Regions from separate parts of the Alteromonas gilva genome, predicted to be linked through region 1. Evidence: predicted binding sites of a transcription regulator. Region 1 holds the regulator's gene; each other region holds the start of a gene.

Region 1 (2,208 bases):
ATTGCTCAGGGTAGCGCAGAACAGGTGTTGAGCAATCAAAAAGTGAAGGATGTATACCTGGGTGAGCAATTCAGGCTATAGTTAGGGACAGGCTGCCAAACAATAACGTGACAACCACCATTGTCCATTTCAATAACAAGCAAGGCGTTAAGAATAGAAGTAGATGAAACCATCTTTACAGCTTAAATTTAGTCAACAACTCACTATGACGCCACAGTTGCAGCAGGCCATTAAACTGCTGCAGCTTTCTACACTGGATCTTCAGCAAGAAATTCAGGAAGCGCTGGATGCTAATCCTCTGCTTGAAATCGAGGACAACAGCGACAACGATATCGTCGAGACCAGTAAACTCGATGCTGAAGCTGATGCAGCGGCAACTGCCACCAGCGATAATAATTTAGACTCCAACGAAGCGCTGGAAAAAAACGAACTGCCTGACGAGCTGCCTATCGACAGTACCTGGGATGAATATTATTCAGCATCGTCGGCACCGGCACCTGGCCCTTCCTCGTCAGACGACGATCAGGTTTTTCAGGGCGAAACCACCGATGACATCCAGGCTCATTTATTGTGGCAAATGCGCCTGACGCCATTCAGTGAAATCGACCGTGCTATTGCTATCGCGATTATTGATTCGATAGATGAGTCAGGATATTTAACCGTTTCAGTTGAAGATATTCTCAACAGCGTCAATACTGATGATATGGAAGAGCCCGTTGAGGAAGACGAAGTTGAATGTGTCCTTAAGCGCATTCAGATGTTTGACCCCATCGGCTCCGGTTCACGTACCCCGCAGGAGTGTCTACTGGTTCAGCTTAAACAATTTGCGCCGGATACGCCTTGGCTAAACGAAGCAAAAACATTGATAGAAGATTACGCCGATCTGTTGAGCAGCAAGGACTACCGCACACTCATGCGTAAGTCGCGGCTCAAAGAAGATGATCTGCGAGAAGCCATGCGTTTGCTACAAACACTTAATCCGCGTCCTGGCAGTGCGTTGATTACCCAGGAACCTGAGTATGTCATTCCTGATGTCTCGGTTAGCAAGAAAAAGGGCCGCTGGGTGGTAGAACTCAACCCGGATAGTCTGCCTAAACTGAGCGTTAATCAACAGTATGCGGCAATGAGTCGTCAGTCGAGAAATAGCGCTGACTCACAGTTTATCCGCTCGCACATGCAAGAGGCTAAATGGTTCATAAAGAGCCTGGAGTCACGCAACGACACACTGCTTAAAGTTGCTAACTGTATTGTGCAGCAACAAATGGGCTTCTTTGAGCATGGCCCTGAAATGATGAAACCAATGGTGCTCAATGACGTAGCTGAAATGGTTGATATGCATGAATCAACCATATCACGGGTGACCACGCAGAAATATATGCATACCCCACGCGGTATTTTTGAGCTTAAATACTTTTTCTCAAGTCACGTAGCGACTGAATCGGGCGGCGAATGCTCATCTACCGCTATTCGTGCGTTAATAAAAAAATTGGTTGCTGCGGAAAAACCCAGCAAACCTTTAAGCGACAGTAAAATTGCCCAATTGTTGGCTGATCAAGGTATTAAAGTTGCTCGGCGAACAATAGCAAAATACCGGGAATCACTTTCGATTCCACCGTCTAACCAACGCAAGAGCCTTATCTAGGCAGAAATATAAGGAAGACGAACTATGCAAATTAATCTTACAGGTCATCACGTTGAGATTACCGATTCTTTGCGTAACTATGTTGATACTAAATTTAGCAAACTGGAGCGTCATTTTGACCACATTTCAAATGTCCATGTGATATTGAATGTGGAAAAACTGAATCAAAAAGCTGAGGCCACCATGCATTTAAGCGGTGCTGAAGTATTTGCGTCGTCAGAAAACTTAGATATGTATGCAGCGATCGACGCTATGGTAGACAAGCTTGATCGTCAGGTCATTAAGCATAAGGAAAAGCTCAAAAAGCACTAGGCCCCTAACCCTATGAATATAGAAGCCTTAGTTAGCCTGGATCGCACTGAATGTGCGGTCCAGTGCAACAGTAAAAAACGCATACTCGAAATTATTAGCACAATTGCTGCACAAGCCAATCCGGAAATCCAAAAGGACGAGGCCCTCACAGCGCTGTTGGCTCGCGAAAAAATGGGCAGCACGGGCATCGGCAATGGCATTGCACTGCCACACGGACGGCTGGCCGGCCTTTCAGAAATTACCGCCGTTGTGGT
Region 2 (2,208 bases), on a different contig from region 1:
CAGGGTTGTCGCCCAGAGCGAATAACAGTGCCTTAACGCCCTCTTGCTGCAGTTGTTGCGCTTTATCCTGACTGCGAGTTGTGCCGGTTATTTGCTTGCTGTTGGCAAAATGGCTGGCGAGGTATCCTCCCAGCCAGCCACATCCACAAAGTAAGAGTTTATTGCTGTTGCCTGCCATACTGACGACCTATCCAGATTAATTGGCGTCAGTCTATCACGTTACTGCTGCAACGCTGAACGACCATCTGTTTCCAGCAGATCCAATCCCTTCAGCGCGGCAATGTTTTGCTGCATTCGGGTTTCAGCATAATCGGCTTTGGCTAGCACGGTGCACAGTTCGTCGGCTTTTGACTCCAGCGCTTCGGCTTCGCCTTCAACGCGTTGCTCAATGGTTTCGCCAAAGTTTTCCATACGTGCGGCAAAATCATCCATGTCACCATCGGCGAACAGCATTTGGCGTCCGATTGCCATCAGGAAGTGGCCCATAGAGCGCTCAACCAAATCGTCAATTTTACTGTCTAGTTGTTCACTCCAGGCAGCATCCGCCCAATCTCCGTTTAAGTTAGTACTGTCAAACCGGTAAGTACCGTCAGCAGCGAAAAAGCGTTCGTCGATTTGTGCCGAGAGATCGATAAAAAGTTCATCGAAGTCGTCAGTTAATTCGTGGTCGGCGCCGAGCAGTTCAGAAAACACTTCGGTTACTGCATAGCTTGCGATTTTGATTCCGTCGCGGGCAATTTCAACCGTCATGGGAATAGCGCTTTCTATGCTGGTGTAGTAGTCGGTTACCCAGCGTTGCTCGTCATCGTTAAGGCTGATGACCTGGCCGTCGACATAGAGCTGGTGAGCAGGGGTGATCAGCACTTTCTCACCATCCTCGGTAGTAATGGTCAAATCCCCGTGATCGTAGGTAACAGAGCCATGCAGTTGCATATTACATTGGTTATCAATTTCGATATGGGCTAAAGCGGGCTGGGCACAAAGTGCTGAAGTCATGAGTAGTGCGGTAGCGATAGTTTTCATCCTAAAACCTCTTATCTTAAATAGCTGTTTGTGACATAGTATTGGGTAACTGTTACTGTGCTTTATCGCAAATCGCAGGCCAATATTTTTATTGTTAATTTTCAATTGCTTGCGGTTTTTAGTGAGCTGTAAAATAAGTGGTTTGTTAATAATTTAGAGGTAATAGACTAACTTTTAGCGGAATTGACCAAGATCAATTTTCACTGCTTTATGCGTAAAGCGCATGTTCATTTTTGTTCGCTTAGTGCATAATACGCGCAGAATTTTTATAGGGTAAAGATTATGAGTGATTGGATTGATGCAATTTTATTTGCTGTTGCGTTAGTGGCATTTACTTTAGGCATGAGCAGCATCGTAATGGGTTTCATGTCTAATAAAGAAGGTAGCGAAGCCCTGCATGAGCGCATCGAGATGGGTTATCTTGGCGTCAGTGCGCTGGTTGTATGTCTGTTGATGGTTTACGTAATCAGCTAAATAGCAGCGGCTTGTATACTAAAAAGCGCTCATTTGAGCGCTTTTTTTATGCCTGACATCACCAGTGACAACAAGGCGCCTTGTTGCCTTTAGTCACTTTTTTTTGTCGGCTTGATGAGCCTTCGGGGTTTCATCACACAGGGTCTCTGCCGACGGTGGCTGGCCCTGATTAGCAGGCATAAAGTTGCCCAGGTGGCTGTCACGCTGGTATGCACGTAATTCAAATTGCGGCATCATTGCCATAATGTGATCAAAGATGTCGGCTTGTACTTTTTCGTAAGCAACCCAGGATTTGTCCCTGCAAAAACAATACACTTCCAGTGGCAGGCCCAGTTCATTGGGGGGTAGCTGACGCACCATTAATGTCATATCCTGATTTATCTTGGGGTGTTTGGTCAGGTAAGCCTCCAGGTAGGCCCTGAATGTGCCGATATTGCTTAGCGCCCGACGATTGAGCAGATCGCTTTCGTCGATAGAATTATCTTTATGATAGCGCTGAAGCTCGTCAACTTTGGCGGCGATGTAATCGGCGATAAAGCGAATTTTAGCCACCTTCTTCAGGCTTTCATCGTTGTATAACTTAATCGAATGAATATCGACATATACCGAGCGTTTGATACGCCGACCACCTGACTCCTGCATGCCTCGCCAGTTTTTAATGGCCTCATTGGTCAGGGAGTAGGTGGGGATTGTGGAGATAGTATTGTCCCA
Region 3 (2,208 bases), 1.6 Mb from region 1:
CGTGCGGCCGTGCGCATCACCGATAGAGCCTACCTCAACGCCCATAAGCTTAAGCTTAGTGCTCATGTCGGCACCGGCAAACTCGCCTTCCCCGCCGGTCAGGTCAGCTACAGCAGCTCGTGCCATGGCATAGCCCGGCGCCACCAAACCGTAGATACGTTTATCCCACAGCGCACACTCACCAATGGCGTACACGTCCGGATCAGAGGTTTTACACTGATTATCGATAACAATACCGCCACGCTCCCCGACAACAAGACCAAACTCACGTGCTAACTGGTCGCTGGGCCGGATACCGGCAGAGAACAACACTAAATCTGTCTCCAGTACCGAGCCGTCGCCAAACTTCATACGGTAGCGACAATTCTCGCCCGCCTCTATCACTTCCGTGGCTTTTTGGGTATGCACTTTAACGCCAAGGGCTTCAATTTTATCTTTGAGCAGTTCCCCCCCCATAGGGTCAAGCTGCACTGCCATCAGTTGCGGGGCAAATTCCACTACGTGGGTTTCCAGACCGGCCTGCTTGAGGGCGTTAGCCGCCTCAAGCCCCAGTAAGCCGCCTCCAACCACCACACCCACTTTGCTTTGCGCCGCCGACGCACTGATCGACTCCAGATCCTCAATGGTACGATAGACCAGACAGTGCTCCTGATCATTACCCGGAATAGGCGGAACAAACGGATAGGAGCCGGTAGCGAGTACCAGTTTATCGTAGGGATAGTGAACGCCGTCTTTGGTGGTAACCACCTTTTTAGCGCGATCAATATTGGTCACCCAGGCATTTGTCACCGCTTTTACGCCCCATTCCTGATAGGTTTTCTCATCAGTGAGGGCCAAATCTGCGGCAGTTTTGCCGGCGAAATACGACGATAAATACACCCGGTCGTAGGCCAGCCGACTCTCACCACTTAAAACGGTGATATCGCAATCAGCCTGACTGTTGATCAGTTGCTCAACAAAGTGGTGACCTACCATACCGTTACCAATAATAACGACGCGTTGTTGCTGTGAGGAAAGATTCATTTCATTCACCTGTATTTGAGGCAAAAAAAAACCCACAACCATTTCTGGTTGCGGGCTTCGTTGCCTGTTTAAGCATAGTGCTAATTAAGTTGTTACCCGAGCAATACATTCATGGTACTCATCGGGACTATGACAATACTAATACAATTATAATGCCAAAATTGGAGCCCAATAAATACAAGGAGTTAGCTTTGACTTTTGGCAGCAACACGGATCACAACGCACCAAAAATAAGCAAAACGAATGCTTTTGGTGCATTGATTTACCCGTAATGCAAAACGACGACGACCATCAACAATACCATCAACACCGCCGAGATCCCCTGCCACACGCGCACCGGATTGCGTTCAATCAACGGCACACCGCCCCGGTAGGCCGGATTCGGGTGGTGCAAATCGTAAAGAAACTCCGATAAACTCGGATAGCGCTTCGCTGCCTGAGGATGACAGGCGCGTTTCAGCGCAGCATCCACCCACAACGGCACATTGACGTTTCGCTGGAGCAAACTGGTATAACGTAATTTAAGTAAACCGGCATAATTGGATTGCCTGGCCACATTGGTGTTGTAGGGGTATTCACCGCTGAGCAGGTGGTAAACAAGCACGGCCAGTGAAAACTGATCGGCACGTTCATCTGGCCACAGCCCGGCAAAATACTCCGGTGCACTAAACAGTAAATCGCCGGGAATAAACAGCTCGGCATCACTTTGCAAAAAGTTATGCCCGGCGATGCTGGCCGCCCCCAGATCAATAATTGTCAGCACACCTGAGTCATTAACAATGATATTTTCAGGGCGAATGTCCTGGTGCAGTATGCCCTGGCGGTGCATAGCCGTTAAACCGTTAATCACCTGGGTAGTCCAGTCACGCACCTGCGCCAGTGTGGCAGGGCCGTTATCATCATACCACTGGCGCAGACTACTGCCGGGAAAATGCGCCATCACCGTGTAAAAGCCACTGCGGGTAAAAGTGTGCTGGTAGCTGTTTAACACATTGGTATGGGTTACCCGGTTGCCGATCCATTCTTCTTTGACCATTTCATCGAGGAAACCGGTATTAGCCTGCATCGATGTGGCCGGCATTTTTAACACCCCGGTATGCTGACTCTCACGGTGCACAGCCATGAAAACCAAACTTCTTTCACTGCTGTATAGCGGCCGCTGAATTTGCCATTCATCGACATCAT

What was found. Region 1 encodes sigma-54, which starts transcription at its own class of promoters, with help from an activator protein. Its sites were predicted from a motif close to GTTGGCACGNNNNTNGNNT; they were not measured.
Region 2: OIK42_RS16140 (DUF2884 family protein) is a predicted target of sigma-54. The motif match lies at 1,089-1,107, and genes of this name have one in related genera.
Region 3: nirB (nitrite reductase large subunit NirB) is a predicted target of sigma-54. The motif match lies at 1,165-1,183, and genes of this name have one in related genera.

What each region holds. Positions count from the first base shown of each region.
Region 1 is NZ_JAQQXP010000001.1:1,063,594-1,065,801, reverse strand. Features, by position in the region: gene lptB (LPS export ABC transporter ATP-binding protein) at 1-81, shown strand, start outside; gene OIK42_RS04705 (RNA polymerase factor sigma-54) at 164-1,642, shown strand; gene hpf (ribosome hibernation promoting factor) at 1,667-1,954, shown strand; gene ptsN (PTS IIA-like nitrogen regulatory protein PtsN) at 1,967-2,208, shown strand, end outside.
Region 2 is NZ_JAQQXP010000002.1:561,737-563,944, forward strand. Features, by position in the region: gene OIK42_RS16135 (NAD-dependent epimerase/dehydratase family protein) at 1-178, opposite strand, end outside; gene OIK42_RS16140 (DUF2884 family protein) at 220-1,023, opposite strand; gene OIK42_RS16145 (hypothetical protein) at 1,306-1,497, shown strand; gene OIK42_RS16150 (mechanosensitive ion channel family protein) at 1,591-2,208, opposite strand, start outside.
Region 3 is NZ_JAQQXP010000001.1:2,696,849-2,699,056, forward strand. Features, by position in the region: gene nirB (nitrite reductase large subunit NirB) at 1-1,023, opposite strand, end outside; gene OIK42_RS11955 (bifunctional protein-serine/threonine kinase/phosphatase) at 1,286-2,208, opposite strand, start outside.